3 regions of the Natranaerobius thermophilus JW/NM-WN-LF genome follow, and region 3 is predicted to be linked to each of the others. Evidence: riboswitches for the same ligand, from Rfam matches in the RefSeq annotation. Region 3 holds a riboswitch; each other region holds the start of a gene.
What was found. Region 3 has a riboswitch for cobalamin ahead of NTHER_RS12010 (ABC transporter substrate-binding protein). Riboswitches for the same ligand answer to the same signal wherever they lie in the genome.
Positions count from the first base shown of each region.

Region 1: it holds a riboswitch for cobalamin, as region 3 does, so the genes downstream of both, NTHER_RS12510 (AfsR/SARP family transcriptional regulator) here and NTHER_RS12010 (ABC transporter substrate-binding protein) in region 3, are expected to answer to the same signal.
Region 2: it holds a riboswitch for cobalamin, as region 3 does, so the genes downstream of both, NTHER_RS13215 (ABC transporter substrate-binding protein) here and NTHER_RS12010 (ABC transporter substrate-binding protein) in region 3, are expected to answer to the same signal.

Region 1 is NC_010718.1:2,653,648-2,659,845, reverse strand. Features, by position in the region: gene NTHER_RS12520 (energy-coupling factor ABC transporter ATP-binding protein) at 1-698, opposite strand, end outside; gene cbiQ (cobalt ECF transporter T component CbiQ) at 698-1,459, opposite strand; cobalamin riboswitch at 1,693-1,870, opposite strand; gene NTHER_RS12510 (AfsR/SARP family transcriptional regulator) at 1,967-2,695, opposite strand; cobalamin riboswitch at 2,936-3,107, opposite strand; gene NTHER_RS12505 (hypothetical protein) at 3,501-3,764, shown strand; gene NTHER_RS12500 (sensor histidine kinase) at 3,746-4,798, shown strand; gene NTHER_RS12495 (response regulator transcription factor) at 4,800-5,555, shown strand; gene NTHER_RS12490 (flavocytochrome c) at 5,753-6,198, shown strand, end outside.
Region 2 is NC_010718.1:2,810,543-2,816,740, forward strand. Features, by position in the region: gene NTHER_RS13210 (FecCD family ABC transporter permease) at 1-588, opposite strand, end outside; gene NTHER_RS13215 (ABC transporter substrate-binding protein) at 581-1,723, opposite strand; cobalamin riboswitch at 1,937-2,169, opposite strand; gene NTHER_RS13220 (right-handed parallel beta-helix repeat-containing protein) at 2,241-4,823, opposite strand; gene NTHER_RS13225 (DUF5673 domain-containing protein) at 5,087-5,611, opposite strand; gene NTHER_RS13230 (hypothetical protein) at 5,687-6,118, opposite strand; gene NTHER_RS13235 (response regulator) at 6,183-6,198, opposite strand, start outside.
Region 3 is NC_010718.1:2,522,099-2,528,296, forward strand. Features, by position in the region: gene NTHER_RS12005 (FecCD family ABC transporter permease) at 1-220, opposite strand, end outside; gene NTHER_RS12010 (ABC transporter substrate-binding protein) at 260-1,228, opposite strand; cobalamin riboswitch at 1,396-1,585, opposite strand; gene NTHER_RS12015 (stage II sporulation protein M) at 1,669-2,304, shown strand; gene NTHER_RS12020 (rubrerythrin family protein) at 2,521-3,069, shown strand; gene NTHER_RS16410 (S8 family serine peptidase) at 3,124-6,198, opposite strand, start outside.

The sequences.
Region 1 (6,198 bases), 130 kb from region 3:
TTTTCCATGAGCCTTTCTTCACGCAAAATATCTACTGGCCCTGATTTTAAAACTTGTCCTTCCTTCATAATAACCACTTCGTCAGCCCATGCATAAGTTAGGTCAACATCATGAGTGCTGTAAACCAATGTAGCCCCTTGTTCTTTTAAATCATCTAATATTTCCCTTAATTGAAGGGATATGCTGGGGTCTAATCCGGAAAAAGGTTCATCACAGACCAAAATTTGTGGTTTCATGGCTAAAATTCCAGCAATGGCTGCTCGTTTTTTCTGACCAAGACTCAAACTATATGGCGGTCTTTCAGAAAGATTTTCAATACCAACTTTTTCTATGGCCATTTCCACCCTTTTGTTTATTTCGTTTTGTTCTAGATTGAGATTGCGAGGGCCAAAAGCAATATCACCATAAACGGTAGTTGAGAAAAGTTGGTTATCTGGATTGTCAAATAGAAGTCCAACTGCTTGACGTATGTTATTGATATTTTCTTTATTAATAGTTTTGTCTAAAACTTTCAGCTCTCCATCCTGACTTTGAATTGTACCGTTGATATGATAAATGAGTGTTGTTTTCCCACTACCGTTAGCACCTAAAATGGCTGTTTTTTTCTGTTTTGTAATTTTAAGATTAATTCCTGTTAATGCAGGGGTTTGATCAGGGTAGGTATAGTTTAAATCGTTTATTTCGATAGCAAAGGCCATTAAAACACCACCTGTTCAATAATGATCAGAAAAATCATGAATAAAACTGGCAAAATTGTTTTAATTATATCCGTTTTTTTAATTGGCTCAGGTTTGCCAACAGGTATTTTACCTTGAAAACCCCTAGCAGCCATAGCCTGATGAACTATCTCTGAATGATGAATAGCTTTAATAAATATTCCTCCTGCTAACTCTCCTAAAGTTTTTAAAGTGTATTTATTTAAACGAGTTGTAAAAAGACGTGCCTTTAATGCAGTCATATTGATTTGAATTTCTTTGATAAATAAAAATCCATATCGATATGCCAAATAAATTACTGTTGTTATCACAGAAGGAACTTTAAGGTGTTCCATGGCTTCAAGCATTTCCTCAATTGGTTGATTGATAAAAACAAACAGTGTAAAAGTCATAGAAGTAAGGGCCCTTAAAGAAATCAAAGCTGCAAATTCTACTCGATCCATTGATAGTGGGAATCCAGCTCCAAAAATCAAGGGTATATTCATTAAAGCCAAAAATGGAATTAAAATAGATAGTTTTTTTATGAGTAGCCTTAGATTGAGACCTGAACAAAGGGCAAAGACTACTGAAAATAGTAAGGCAGCTGATAACAACGAAATATTGTCTAAACTGATAGTTCCGAAAACAAATATGACTCCTGCTACCAATTTTGTCCTTGGTTCCCAGGGATGATAGTTGTTTATGTTTTTCTGATTTTGGTTTGAAAAAGAACTCTTAGCACTGCACAAAGATGTTTCCCTCACTTTTTAAGGTTTTTGATTTACTATGGCCGTCACCTCCTGACTATAATTTTTCTTAATAATTAATAAGTGAATCTTTGTTAATGGTGACAGGGCCTGTTAACTACCGGACTAGGATTTTTGACAAAAAAATATCCGGCCTTCATAACCTAGAGCCGGAATAGTCCATAAAAAAACGCCGTGGTGAATACTACCGCGACATTTTATGCGCAGCCCAGCCCTTTCACCCGAAGGGAATGCAGCTAATATAACAGGTAGGTCTCCTGACTTACAGTCATCATCTTCCCCTCCTTCCCAGCGTTTCGCCAGTGGAATAATGGGGTCGACTCGTGCTCACAGTGACGGGATCGTACCGGATTTTCACCGGTTTCCCTTTTAAGCCTTTTTACAGGCACCTGTTATATTTCGGTATTCATTTTTTTATTACTGTAACTGTAATTTATCATTTAGATGTGTTATTTTGGTGTTATACTGGTGACAATCAGGTGACACTGAATTATTTATTATCGATTATCTTTTTAATGACTTATAGTATTCCGTCATATAGTCCGAAGGACCAATACCTAATTCCTTTTCAAGTACTGTTTTAATAAAATCAAAATGTGACAAGGCATCAGCGACTTGTCCTTCGGCTACCAGGGCCTCCATGTAGTGTACATGGATTTTTTCTGTTTCTATTAACAAATCAATAATAAAAGCTTTCTCGCATAGATTTTGAATTGCTCGATATTCTTCTGTTTCTTTTAATAATTCAACAAGATCAATTAAATTATTTGTGTATAACCTTCGATAATATTGGCGAATTGGAAAGACCCAACTTTTACAGGGATATTCAGATAAAAAAGTACCTCTATAAAGGGAAATTGCATTGTGATAATAAAACATAGCTGTTTCCCTTTCCTTGTGGTTATTTTCTTTAGCTTTAAATGATAAACTCTCAAATTCATCAATATCTACCCAAGAATCTTCTGATAAATAAAAAAGGTAGCACCCTTGTGAGGAGTCTATGAAGACATGATCCTTTAAGCTTTTATGTTGTTTTAATAATCTTCGTAATCTATATACAAGTGATTTAACTGCATCTTTTGGATCGATATACTCCTGATCTGGCCACAATTCTTCTACGATGTTGTTGGGATGGAGTCTCTTATTCCTATTAATTAACAAAAACTTAAACAATTCCCAGACTTTATTAGACCTTTTATGTTTGTCTGAAAAAGCTTCTTCATTTGTCTTCATTTCAAATTGCCCCAAGGTGTATATTTCTAGGGATTTTTTTTCTCCATTTTACAATTTAAAACATAACGCATAAAATTAACCCCCTTCTTCCGATTTCGTGACTTTTAAGAACAAAAAAGTTATGTCAACTAAAAATAAAAACTTCCTCACAAAGGAGGAAGTTAACTGTAAATATCAGATATTTGATTTAGAATATCAATTCAAAATATGCACAGTTCACCTCCCTATCTATCGTAGTTCAAAGGTAAACTAAATTAGGCATGTGTCCTGGCTTAGGTTCATAGATTATTTTTGCCTTCCCAGAGTTTGATTCTCCAGTGGCATTATAAGAAAATAATCTCCCCATTACAGTGGCGGGACCGCGCCGGATTTTCACCGAACTTCCAATTTAACCTTATTAATTTATTGATATTCTCTCCACTAGTTTGCAGAGGCGAAGTGTTTCTGATTATCTGTAATCATCATCTGTAAATTAATAAGGACCTAATTTTCTAATATTAAATTTTTTGCTTATGTGTACACTAAAAATTTTGTTAATTTATTGTTGGGTAAATTTTGGAATTTATTTCATGTAATTTAATTTCTATTAATGCTTTAAATATTCCTTCCTAATCTTGTAATATGCTTACAGTTCTATTGTTAACTCGCTAAGATGTAGCCAAAGCCACATAATTCTCTCACATTGAATGTTTTATAATACAACTATATAAGATGCCTGTCCGAAATTGAGTTGTGACCTAGATTGTCATTTTATGTCGACTTCAGTTATAATTTAAGTAGAAAACTCATGGATAGGGGAGTTAATATGAGATCTCTACGAAGTAAAATATTATTATACTTTGGATCATTTACAACTATTATTGTCTTATTATTAGTATTTGTAATTAAAAACCAAATAGCTAGCACTAATATACCACTGACAAAAGATCTGAATCAGCAGGTTGTTACAGCTAGGTCAGAACAGATAGGGGAATGGCTAGAGCAACGGATTTGTGAACTAAGAATTTTATCAGAAACAGAAACATTAATATCTAAGGATGATGATAAGAAGTGGGGAAAGAGATGTTAAGAGGTGAAGAAGGTATCCAAACTATTAAAACACCAGATGATGAAAAAAGGGTAGTGATTCATTCGCCTATTCCAAATACAGACGGCTGGTCCCTGGGAATAGATTTTTCTAAGTCTGAAATGACCAAAGATACTGATCAATTAATTTTAACAATAATAGTTTTTGGTGGGATTATTATAGCTGTTTTAATAATCATTTCTCTTGCTTTGTCTTCATCAATTGCCAATCCTATTATACATCTACAACAGTTGATGAAAAAAGCAGAGCAAGGTGATCTAGATGTGACCTTTAACTATAATAACAAAGATGAAATTGGACAATTAGGTGCTGGTTTTAATAATATGATCCAAAAAATAAAAACTCTTATTAATCTTTTAGATAAAGAGCATCACCAAAAACGCAAAAATGAGCTAAAGGTACTTCAGTCCCAGATAAAACCACATTTTCTATATAATACCTTAGATACTATCAGATGGTCTATCTTAGAAGATAATTCACAAGAAGCAGTTGAACTTTTAGAAGAGTTAGGTACATTCTATCGAATTGGTCTTAATTCAGGTGATGAATATATTACTATCGAAAAAGAATTAGATCATATAGAAAGTTACCTACGCCTACAAAAAGCTAGATATGAAGATATGCTAAATTATCAGGTGAAGTACGATGAAAATTTAACAGATAACAAGATTTTAAAACTTATTTTACAACCAATAGTAGAAAACGCTATTCTCCATGGTTTCAAAAATCAAGATTATTCTACATGTGAAATTATCCTCGAACTTATAAGAGAAAACAATGAGTTAGTAACAATTATTAAAAATAATGGGTCTAGACTATCTTTTGATGAATTAAAAAGGATAAATCATGCCTTGAAAACAAATGAAAAGCCAGGTGAAAATATAGGTTTTGGACTATATAGTACTAATATGCGAATTCAGTTAGCATATGGTACTAGCTATGGTTTAAATATAGATGTAGAAAATGGTTGGACAAAAGTTACTATTAGATTTCCTTTAGTGAAAGGAGAGGATTAATATGTGGAAAGCAGTTGTAGTTGATGATGAGCCTAAAATCCGTCGAGGGTTTGGAAGATGGATCCAAGAATATGGATATCCTTTTAAATTTGTAGGATCGGCAGCTAATAGTCAAGAAACCCTGGAACTTACAGATAATAAAGATCCTCACTTCTTCTTTTTAGATATTAGAATTGCTGAATCTAATGGGTTAGAATTGGCTAAATTAATTAAATCTAAAAACCCAAAAGCTATCTTAGTCATGGTAACAGGGTATGATTATTTTGAATATGCTCATGAAGCAATCAAGTTACAGGTATTTGATTACTTATTGAAACCTGTTCCGAAAACAGACTTCTTTAAAACATTAGAAAATATTGATAAAGCCCTACGCATTCAATATCCAGATTTAGAAATTAACAAAAATTACTATGAAAATAAAAACTATTCACTTTTAGTACAAAAGGTCATGGAACATATACATGACAATTATTACAAATCCGATTTATCTTTGGAAAAAATAGCAAAAAATTTTAATATTAATAAAAGCTACCTAAGTACACTTATGAAAGAAGAGCTGGGATATTCATTTAAAGAATACCTTACTAGAGTTCGAATAAAAAAAGCAAAGGAACTGTTAAAAGAAGATCTACCAGGAATAAAAATGTATGAAATAGTATTAAAAATTGGTTACCAAAGTCAACATTATTTCAGCCGCATTTTTAAAAAATATGAAGGGGTGTCACCTCTTGATTATAGGAACAAGTATATAAAATGATAAAGGAAGAGGTTGTCCCAAAAGTGTTTGAATCATTTAAGGGTTTATCCTCTAATTTTTTAAAGGCTTGACTCTATTATACAAGCTTAAAGAAAAGTCAAAAAACCTGAAATTTGTGCAAATACAAAAATCGTTTCTTAGCTTATAATTTGGTTGTGTTAAGAAATGTATAACAAGTTAAAAGGAGGGGGTTGTATATGTTTCAAAAGAGAAACTTATTATTAATTATGTTAACATTTGTTCTGCTGTTCACATTCTCCGTGGGATGCAATGGAGATAAGGAAGTAGGAGAGGAACCAGGAGAGGAAGAGTTGGCACTAGAAGAAGGTACATATGAGGGAAGTTCATATGGACACAATGCAGAAATTGAAGTAGAGGTTACAATTGAAGATGAAGATATCTCTGATATCGAAGTTTTATCTCATGAAGAATCTGAGATATTAACAGATCCAGTATTTGAAGAAATTATCCCAGCCATTGTGGAAAACAACAATACTAATGTAGACTCCATTTCAGGCGCAACTGTCACAAGTTTAGCACTAGTTAGTGCAGTTGAAGATGCATTAAAAGAGGCAGGTGCTGAAGAATACTTTGAAGGGGAAATGGTTGAAGTTGATAGTGCTTCTGAAATCGCTGATTCTAC
Region 2 (6,198 bases), 290 kb from region 3:
AACCAGGGCTGAAAAGAAATAACCTATGGCTACACCTGCCAAAATCAAGGTTTCGGAAGTAGCCCCTTTCATACTAGAAATGATATAAATAAAAAACATGGTCAACATAGCGAAGACAAAGGCATTAGCAGGTATAAATAATTCATGATAACTGGATAACCCGCTTCCAAAAATTCCAACCTGCAGTACTATGGCTAAGGCAGCGCCAAAAGCAGCTCCACTGGAAAGCCCCAAGGTATAAGGACTTACCAGTGGATTTCTTAAAATCCCCTGCATCACTACGCCTGCTCCTGCCAAAGAAAATCCCGCCATCACTGCCAAAAGGACCCGAGGTAAACGCAGCTGTAATACTATGATTTTTTCTGTATTTGAAACTTCAGCTACTGCATCTGTACTTCTGATTGGTGAAGTTAAAATATTAAAAGCATCTACCGGGCCAACGGAAGAAGCTCCGTATGAAAGGGCTAATAGAGATACAATAAATAAAACAGTGATTAAACACAAAATTACCAAGATCTTTTTGTTTGTTGAAGATATGTAGGCCTGTTCAGGGTTTTGGATCTCTTGTTGCTGAATATTTCTACTCATGGGGATATACCCACACCCCTTGATATTCTAAACCGTAATATTCTTCTAGTAATTCCCTATGAATCTCTTTTGGTTCAACATCGTTAAATTGTTCTGGGTAAAACCACTTGGCCAAATAACTTAAACCGACTACACTTCGGGGGGATGTGTACAAATCAGTAGAAATACCAACTACCCTATCTTCATTTACAGCAGTCAGCTCATCCCAGCCGGGCCTGTCCACCATGGCGGCAAGTTCTTCAGTAATCTCATCATGGCTATCCTCTTCATATCCAATGGCTACGTTTCGATCTGATAAGTTTTTGACAATTACATCAGGGTCTTGCTCCAAAATCCATTCATCGCTAATAGTGACAGATGAACCAGGTTCATTGCCTGCCAAATTTACCCCTCCGGCTTTCAATAATGCCTGATGAGCACCGGAACCACTGGCATAAGCACTGTATTCTGCCTGGGTTTCCGAATAAACAGATACCTTGTCTTCATCTTCGATCTCGTCAATTCGATCTGTAATCAGTTGCATATGACCTTCAATAAAGTCTATATATTCTTCTGCTTGAGATTCTCGGTCCATAATCAAACCCATAGTTCTAATATCTTGTGTCAAAGTTTCAATTTTGTATCCATCTAGAAACACTACGGGTATGTCAGCAAGTTCAATCTGTTTTTTGATATCTTGATCCATGTATTGGCCAAAGCCAAATACTATGTCAGGATCTAGTTCAAGGATTTTTTCCGCATTTGGTGAAAAGACGCTTCCGACTTCGGGATACTCTTGGGCTTCAGGTGGAAATGTTATAGAGTCTGCCACACCGACGGTTTTGTCTTCTGATTCTAAAATGTAGAGTAATTCATTGATATTGGAATTAGCTACTACCACTTTTTCTGGAGGTGATGGTACTTCAACAGATCTACCTTCAGAATCCACTATTGTTATTTGTTCTTGTTGTTTTTCTTGTTCCTGTTGTTCTTTTTGGTCCTTTTCTTGTTGCTCCTTTTCTTGTTGCTCCTGATTTTCGCTCGCTTTTTCCTGGCTTACTTGATCCTCTTGTTGACCTTGGCAGCCTGTAATGCCTAGGGCCATCATCAAAGAAATTAATAAAATAGTAATTATGTAAGACAGTTCTTTTTTCAAAATCAACGCCTCCTCAAATTTTATTTTTTCTTAATTGGGACTTGAATTCTTTAAGTTAAATTTGTGTCAGGTAAAACATAAAAAAACCTCCTTTGCGTGAAAGGAGGTTAGTATTAGCCAGTCAGTTTATACCTATTTAGATAAATAATGATCTAAAAAATAATAGGCAAAATTATTAGCTTCCAGGCTTCACCTCCCCATCAACCGTAGTTCAAAGGTGAGCGAAGCTAGGCAGTTCTCCTGGCTTAGGTTCTTCAGCTATTTTCGCCTTCCCAGAACTCATGGAAATGTCGAAGCTCCATTACAGTTCCAGTGGCAGAGTGAAAATAGCCTCCCCCTTACAGTGGCGGGACCGCGTCGGACTTTCACCGAACTTCTCTTTTAAGCCTTTGATTGCAATTTAGTTACCAATTGGTTACAAAGGCACCTAGCTATTACTCGTATTTTGTTTTTAACTCAGTTAAAGAAAATTTTATCATAAGTAATATATGCTTGCAATGTTGATCTTTGTAGATCTTTATTCAACGAATTCGCCAACATCTTCAGGGACATTTCCACTAAAAGAGTTATCTTCCGTATTGGCTTTAGAATCGGGACTATAAAGAATTCCACTATCTTGATTATCGATAATTTCATTACTTAGAATATCCGCTTCAGATTCTCTATCAAGTAAAATACCTGTTTTTTCATGATCTTTGATAATATTATCTGTGATTTCACTAAATGTTTTGTGAAAAAGAACTAAGCCCGTCTTATTATTACTAATAACATTATCTTCAATTTTCAAGTCGGATTCATTTAAGGCATATATTCCTGTTCTTTTTTGACCTATAATATCGTTGCCTTCAATATTAAGTCCTTTTATATTGTGTACATGAACCCCGACACTATCATTTTCCCTAATTTCATTTTCAGTTACTCCTCCACCTGTAGATCTGTTTACGATAGAAATTCCCCCACCAGTTCTGGCATAGTTTCCAATGATTTCGTTTCCATCAATAGTTACCATGGCCCTATCAGCACGGATTGCACCTCCAGAACATTCGGCTTCATTCTCATTGATAGTGTTACTGTCTATCATGGCTTCTGAACCATCAATTAAAATGCCACCACCTATATCGAGCGATTCATTCTGATTGATATCATTATTTACTAAAGTGAGTTGCCGATCACTGTAAGAGGCGATGCCAGCTCCAAAATAACCTTCATTACGTGAAATGTCATTGTTTCTTAACTCAACATCATGATTGGAACTACTATAAACTCCACCACCATCACCACCTGAATAATTCTTGGTAATAGTATTATTTATAAGACTAAGCTCTACTTCATCCCTGGCAAAGACTCCTCCACCACTAGAGTAGGTACTGTTATCAGTAATAGTACTATCAGTAATAGTAAGTTTTGTATTGTCTTTAGCGTAAATTCCTGCCCCACCTAGTCTTTCGGTACTGTTGTTACTAATAGAGTTATTCTTGATATCCAGCTGTGATTGAGGACCAGCAAAAATTCCGCCATCAATGTTTCCTGTAATAATATTATTCTCTAGTAGGAGAGTGGAGCCGTCTTTAACCAAAATTCCACCACCTACATCATATTCCAAATTACCGATTTCGTAATTTTTCCCACTACCGCCAGTAATGGTAATACCTTGGATTGTTGCATCTTCTCCATTTGAAGCAGTTACTATGGGCCCAGTTCTTCCTCCATCAATTACAGTCTTTTGGACCTTTTCTTCGTTATGGGGGTCAAGGCCTGATATCGTAATATCTTTACCTTCAAGGTTGATATTTTCCTGATAGGTACCTGGAGAAATTTCGATTATGTCCCCTGATTGTGCCATTTCAATTGCTTTTTGAATAGAATCATACCTTTCCGGGCTTGTTGTACTATCTCCACCATCTTGACTGTATAGTTTTATCTTTGAACTACTAGAGTCTTGATCTTGGTTACTTTCAGATGTTAGTTCATCTTGATCTTCGTGTGATTCATCTTCATCTGATTGATCTTTATCTGTTTGATCTTTATCTGATTTTGTTTTCTCCTGTTCTTTCTCCCGTTCATCTTTTTGACTAGAAAAATCTTCAACCATGGGTGCTTCTTCTGCCCCTCCCGGATCAGTAATAATCATTAATAAAAACATTAGAACCACAACAACCACAACTGATAAGCTACCCAAGAGAATTTGATTAGTTTTTCTGGAGTTTTTTGACAACCGATAACCAATATATTCTTTTAGTTCTATTAATTTGCTTTTTAAAGTAGTTCCTAAATCATTAATTGCTGACTCTATAGAAGAGGTCAAGTCATCTATATTGCTACTTTCCTTCTCGTCTTTTTTGTCTAGATTTTCACTGTCACTGCTTTCAGCTAATCTACTGTGAGTCGCGGTTTCACTTTTGCTCGGCTTTTTATTTTCATTGTTTTCTTTTTCAATGTTTTCATGTCTGTGACTTTCATCTTGGTTTTCATGGGTTTCATGTTTAGTATTTGCAGAAGTTATATCAGTTGAGGTTGATTTATCTTTACTTTTATTTGTGACAAACTGAAACCAAATTCCAAAAGCTATAGTAATGGGATAGAGTAGTATTTGTAAGGCTATATTCAAACCAAATACTCCTGCTATTACACCTGCTACTGAAGAACCTCCTGAAATCCCTGTAGAAATGATTATCGAAGGTTTGACAAAATAAACAGCCACTATACCAAGAATTATTCCAAAAATCACGGATAGTTCAATCATTCCCCTGGTTAAGGCTAGAGCAATGAGCCCTGTTACTAAAGAAACTGACAAAAACACACCTAAAAAATACACTTTTAATGCTATGTAAGCACCAAAAATACCAAATAATATACCCACAACTACTGCTATTCCCGCCGCACCAGTAGAAGGTCCAACTGAGGCAAAGGTAATAGATGAACTTAACAAACCGCCCATCACAAAACCTGTAAAAGCAATCCACAGTTTAAATAATTTGTAACCAAACAGCCATACAGGTATTAACACTATTAGAGATAAAGCGGCAAAAACATTTTGAATATCAGACATTACATTATCTGTAGTTTCAAGTACATCGAAGAAACTAAACAATAGCTCCATTTCTTCCACTATAAGAACCCCCTTTAGATAACTCGCATAATCCGTTCAATTGAAAATTTTACAGTATCAACAACTCTATAAAACAGCACCTAAATAAAAAGCTGCTTCGTGAGAAGCAGCTTTTTATTATTATCCTTTATTTGGTTACTACCAAATGTGAGTTATACACAAGTAGTACAATTATCTATATTGGTAAAAATCCCTTGTGACTATAGCCCTATTTTTATAAATTGTTAGATTCGCCACATTTAGCATGTCTACTTTTAACCAAGGTTATCATCTAAAACTTGTTTTACTACCTTGGCATCATGCTTTTCTAAGGACCAGTTGATTTTTATTGGCTTTTTTGTAATGGGGTTCTTTCTAGTTGTGATTATTTCTAATACCTCGGACGAGCTCAATTCCTTTATTATTTGGTACGAGTTAATATCATCCCATTTTAATAAGTATGGCTTTAAAAACAGGCCTTTTTCCCTGATTTCACCGCTTCGCCAAATTAAATAGATCAATGCCAAAAAGAGAACAACATATAAACCTGTATCCATAACATCGTAAAAAGTAGTTTGAAAAACAGAATACTGGGAACCTTCGATATAAGAAATAAACCTTGTTATTGTTAAATAGCTTGCCAAACCCAAGGGAAATATAGCTATAAAAACCATACCAATCTTGTCCAGACCTGTTATAATACGCTTTCTTAAATCTCCAAGTTTTTTTATTCCTAAAGTTAAATAGATTATGTAGCCAATCACAATTAAATAAAATAATAGTATCATAACTGTGCTCAAACCATTGCACTCCTCTTCCCGATTAGTACTTACTGACTCGTTTACCGGATCGACAGTAAAATTGCTTGGACAATATTAATCTAGCTCTACAATATTTTTTAACTCATTAAATTGATCTGATGATATTTTTTTATAATCATCTTTCCTATTGATTATTACAGAATCTTCATCAAAGATTAGCTTTAACCTACTTGTCGAATACCCTTCGTGTTGTATCCATAATTCTTTATCGACTTCTTTTGAAGTTTCATTTGTTGTTTCATCTTTGAATTCTAGCTCCTCATAAAAATTTTTGTAGTCTTTGACCTGCTCTTTAGAACTTATAATTTCATATTCCATCATATCTTTATCTTCTAAATGAGTACCTACTCTCAGTTGTTTGATCTCTTCCTCTGGAGTAAGTGCTTCGTAAACGTCGGTTATCACTGGATATGCCAATATTAAAACTATGATTATCAACCCAAAAACTATGAATTTCTCCAATCCTGTCATTCCTTTGAATTTCAATTAATTAAGTACCTCCTATACTGTTTTGAGCTCAAAACTTAGATTTCTGCTTTTGATTATTTTTTTATGTTTGATTTTTA
Region 3 (6,198 bases):
ACAGGGTCCTGGGTAGGCGTAAATTCATGATAATAGCTTCATGACCCTGGGCCCAGTTAGCATCAATCACATTTGATAAAAATGGAAGGCGAGAGGCTATGATCCTATAAGTATCTCTATAAGAAATCTCAGCTACTCCAATGGCTGTAACTGTACCAAAAGTGAATATTAAAGCCAGTATTAATATTGTAAAAAAGGCAATCTTTTTTTTATTCCTCATACCACACCCGCCTTCCTTTTTAGTCTCGCAAAAATGTAATTAATAAATTTCTTCAAATACTTCCCGAGCGCCATCAATCACCCTGGGACCAGGTCTGCTTAGCTTATCGTCATGTCCCTGATAAACTCGACCTTCCTTAACAGCCGTTAATTCTGATAAAGCTCCCATGGCTTTCAATTCCTCGATGTCGTGATAAGTAGTAATAATCACATCAGGATCCTGGTCTAGTAGAACTTCCTGACTAATTTCATCGTAACCGCTGATATCCGATGCAATATTTTCTACACCTGTCAACTCTATGACTTCAGACAGAAAGACATCTTCTCCCACGGTATACAAAGATTCCGGTTCTAAGAGAACTACAGCACTTTGAGTCTCATCTATATCAGATACTTCAGACTGTAATTGTTCTCTTTCCTGTTTAAATTCTTCATGTAGATTTTCGGCTGCCTCTTCCCTGTCGAATACTTCGCCCAGGGTTAAGAACATTTCTTCTACTTCATCTAAATCCTGGGGATCAAAAACCAGGGTTTTAATGCCCATTTCATCCAGTTTATCGTTGATCTCACCCATCATTTCTCCACCGCCCATTACTACTAGATCTGGCTCTAGTGAGACGATTTTTTCCACATTTAAATCAAAGGCATCCCCAACCCTTGTTTTATCTTCTACTTCTTGGGGATAATTACAAAAATCCGTAATACCCAGTATCTGATCTGACATATCCAAAGCGAAGAGAGTTTCCGTTAAATTAGGCATTAGTGATACCACTGTTTCCGGATGAGATTCGAATTCAATTTCCCTGTCCATATGATCAGTTACCGTTACTGCTAGGTCTTGATCTTGTTCTTTCCCTTCTTGATCTTTCTTGTCACCATCCTTTTGCTCGGCAGTTTCCTGGGCTTGTTTATCGGTTGGTTCCTCATCGCCACAGGCTGCTAATATCCCAGAACCCATGATTATAATTACAATTAAAATACTGTACAAACTTAATCTAGTAAATTTCAATTTGACCCCTCCATTACAAAAATTTTAAAACAATAAAAAATGCCTCTCCCGAAGAGTAGGCACTGGCTTACTACAGCCTTTGACTATGCAGATAACGAAAATGTCTAAGCATACCCTTAGTCAAAGAAAAGAACGGCCATAGTTACCATCCCCTTTCTACCGAAGGTTTCTGGCTTCCGGCCCGGGCAGGTCTCCTGACTTCCGGTCATTGCTTCGTTCTAACCTTCCCCGACAAACTTTTAGTTGTCGAGTGGTTTTATTGCAAACAAAGCTCACGGTTACAGTGGCGGGACCGTTCGGGACTTGCACCCGATTCCCTATTATCCCTGAAAGGGCACCCGGCCGACGATATCTTTACTTTTATCCCAGTATATATTATTATAACAATATCCAGTATCATATTCAATCTAATGATGAATAATATATACGGAGTGATGCCAATGATGGAAAATTTCTTATCTAACAATCTCAAATATTTAAAACTTAATTCCCTGTGGGTAAAAGCTTCCACAATTGTGTTTTTTGGAAGTGCTTTATTTTTTGGGGGGATCGCATCATTGTATCCCCAGCTAGTGGAAAATATCTTTTATGGTTATTTTACTGAAATTGAACAAATAGGTGAGCAGGTTTTCGGAGCAGATCCTTTAATAGGAACAGTCATGTTATTTTGGAACAATCTCATGGCGTCTCTGATTATGATCCTCTTCGGAATAATTTTATCCCTACCGACATTGTTTGCACTTTCAATAAATGGTGGAGCTTTAGGTGTGTTAGCATCATTTATGTCATTTCAAGGTATCAATCCTATACCCGTTTACATACTAGGAATCTTACCCCATGGAATTTTTGAAATTCCCGCAATATTAATTTCAGGTGGCTTGGGTCTTAAGATTGGTTATCAATTACTTTTCCCACCTTCATCAGCGAATCGTTTGGCTGCTCTAAAAACAAATATAAACCATGGTATCAAATTACTTCCCGGAATTGTAATTCTACTAGCTGTAGCAGCGGTTATTGAAATCTTCGTAACCCCCCAATTGTTAGATCTAGCAGGGTTAAATATGGAACATAACTAATTAAATATTTACCTATGAATTGACACGACTAAATAGCTGTATTAACAAGGAAATTCAACCAGATAGAAATAGGACAGCTCCAAATTAAAAAAAAGCTAGTATTATTGGAGTTATCATTGCGAATAACTAGTAAACTATAGTAAAATATTAGTAAACGCAATGAGTTTTAATTATTAATAAACTTAATTGCTAACATTAATTCAGGAGGGATCGTCTGTGGAGAACAATATTACTGCCAACAAGGTAAGATCTGCTTTTGGTGGCGAAAGCCAGGCTTATCAACGCTATAAAGTCTGGGGCAGAAAAGCCGAAGATGAAGGCTATCCGAACGTAGCCAGATTGTTTTATGGAATTGCCTATGCTGAAGAAGTTCACGCCGGAAACCATTTTGAAGTACTGGGTGATGTAAAAGGTGATTTTCTAGTGGCTTCAATGGCTGGTTTCGGCCTAGGAGATACTAAAGAAAACCTGGAAGGTGCCAAGGAAGGCGAAGATTTTGAAATTCATGAAATGTATCCTGCTTATCTGAGAGTAGCTGAGATGCAAAATGAAAAAGGTGCCATCCGAAGCTTTAAGTGGGCCCTAGAAGCAGAAAAAGCCCATTCTGAGTTGTTCCAGAGAGCTATAGACTCAGTTAGCAATGGAAACGACATTGACATTGACGAAGTAAGTGTTTGCGGCAAATGTGGCTATACAACCACTGAAGGTGTACCTGATTACTGTCCTATCTGCGGAGCTCCCAGGAATAGATTCAAAAGCTATTAGTTCAAGCTACAATATTGAACATAAAAACCCCGTCATATATGACGGGGTTTTTGTTTATTCTATAATTATATTTTCTAAATATTGATCAACAAAGGGACTTCTAAATTTACTTTCTAAAGCCGGATTGCTGCTAAGGTTATAGGCATCTTGTAAAAACCTGCCTAGAAGATATCCCCTGCTCATAACTACAGTCCAAGGTACGTTTATATCAGACACGGAATAACTGCCTTTTCCCATGTGGTGTCTGTATCTAATCTCGGTAGTAGTATCTTCTATTAAGACTGCCCGCTCGTCTTCATCCCAAGCTAGCTGGATCCCCAGAGGTATGGCAATTTCTTTCAATGGGACAAAGAAATGTCCGTCAACCACCCGAGGCGTTCTTTCCATTTCCACTGAACTGTCTGCAAGGTACATAGTATCTTCACCACTGATCAATTTCAAAATTTGGCCCTGGCGGGAAATTTCAACAAATTCGTCGTCGCCCGGGTCCTGTTCGGCATCCAAGCTGGATAACATGTCTGCACCCATCAATGCCTGAACTATAGATGTAGCTGGTAAAAGTATTCTACCATCATCCAAGATAGGTGGTACAGGCAGAGACAGCTCTTGATCATGAAGCTTTACCGCAATATCATGGGGATCGTAGATAATTTCAAGCTCCAATTCAGTCGAGTTTTTGGCCCAATCCTCGGCTCTCAAATCAATCATATTAGATCCTTCATCAAGTTTAACCTGATGCTGAAACTTACCATCTCTATCTAAATCGACTTTCTCGCCATCTATTTTCAATTCTAGTTCTTGGGGACTGATTTCCAGTGATAGATCCTCAACCCGCCCTGTTAAAGAATAAGGAGAGGTATCAACCAAAATAGTCTCCTCCCCTTGTTCTCCGTACAGGTCTTCAACTTGTTCATCTAATTCAATTTCAGGTGCTGTTCTATCTACAGCGGTCTTTCGAGATATTTTAAGCCAATTGTCCTCATGGGTTGGATCTTTTCCCTGGGGAAGAGCATTAGCCTGGAGATAATAAAATCCATCATCCAAAGGTTCACCACTACTCAATTGACCTCGCCAACTCAATATATGACGTCCCGGTCCTAGTGTACTCGTTCTGCTATGTAATCTCTCGATATAATTCTGGTCTTCATCATAGAGTTCAATATCAAGGCGATCAAGGGCGTCAGATATTCTGACATTGATATTAGCATGCTGTTCCTGGCTAACAGCATAGGGTGAAATTTCTAGGCCTACATTATGGTCTTGACCTTCTTTCATAACTACCAGGAAGGGAATGCTAAATGTTCTGGCAGAAGTCAAGTCATCTATTTCCACATAACCTTGGTACTCCCCAGCAGGAAGACTGTCTGTAGCAGCAGATAGTTCCAAATCCAGCTCACGCTTGCTACCCCCTGATACAAAAAAAGTATTTGATTTTGGGTCAATATCCAAATCCTCATGGCCGTTTAGGAAATTAACCCTGGTTCGATATCGCCTTGTACTTCCACTATTATTATAGATTGTCAATTGTTCACTATCGTAATATCGATAGCCCGGATAATCAATTTTATCAAAACTCAAACTCCCTGGATGTACCACCGTTTGCGAGCTCAAGGCACTGTGCACCCTCAATTCACCAGCTCCCTGAGTTGTAGGATCATAGTTTCTACCTGCAGAATCAGATAACGGTTCGGCAGAGTTCATCAATGCTGATTTCACCCAATCTGGAGACCAGCCGGGATTGTGCTGGCGCATTAAGGCCACGGTCCCGGATACAAAGGCTGCTGACACGCTAGTACCTTCAGACCAAGAGTAATCGTCTTGAGTCCAGGTACTCATAACATTTTTACCAGGAGCTACAAGATCAGGCTTCACAGTTGACTCACTGGAAGGTCCCCGAGAGCTAAAGTTGGCGATTCGCGAATTATTACTCATTCTGACCCAAACATTACCCTCATTCAGCTGGTTTCTGATTTCCAAGCCATCTCCTCTGGAAATTGATATAGTAGGTATATAATCTTTTGGTTCTACCAGGGAACCATAAAACATTCCTGGATCGTTATTATATATAATCAGTGCCTTTGCTCCCGCTCGAGCGGCATTTTCGGCCATCTCTCTATAAGTACCTTCTCCCCGTTCTACCAGAGCAATCTTATCTTCTACATAACTTTCACCAGCCCAATTGGTAAAATCACTGTAATTATTCCCACCTTCGATGTACTCAATCCTGGCAGATCCATCTATATCGGGTGCAGGTGAGTACAACATCAGTTCACCATAAATAAAACCACTAATTCCCGAAGCTGAAATATTGACTTCCTGGGCACCTGCACCTGATGATCCCACCGTAATGATGGAATCATTATGTTGGGGAAAGTAATTGGGAAAGTCAAGAGTGGACGAACGCGGTCCTTCATTCCCCCCAGCCATGACTACACTAATTCCTTCATCCACAGCCGATTCCAGGGCATCAGCAATTAATGAACCCACATATTCTTGCCTGGAACCAAAACTCATATTAATTATATCGGCAGCATTGGCACTACCACGACGCCTATCACGAACAATCTGATCTAGGGCAGCCAAAATATCATCTGTAGAACCTTCTCCATGTTCATCTAATACTTTATAGGCTAAAATATTCGCTTTAGGGGCAATTCCCTGAAATTCTCCGTCAGCAGCTATTATACCTGCCACGTGGGTACCATGTCCCTCATCATCCATGGGATAACGCCGCCGATTTACAAAATCGTAACCGTCAACTACCTTATGCCCGTCACCAAAACCCTCTCCTAAAGCAGAATGTGTATAATCTACACCTGTATCTAAAATTGCTACATTTACTCCTGCACCTTTCAAGGAGGAGCCAGGACGAAGTTGCCATCCCCGTTCTACTTCCATCTGGGGATACACTCGATGACCTTTTGTTTCTACCATACCTACCGGATGAATTTCCTCGATCCATGATAATTCAAATAAATCTTGTAATTGATCTCTGCTTACTTGGAATGAAAAGCCTGAGAAAACTTCACTATACACGTGATTGACTTTCAGGTTTATTCCATGGGATTTTGTCTTTTCGGACAAATTACCTTTTTCCAAGATAATTTCTTTATGATCACTTCCCTCTCC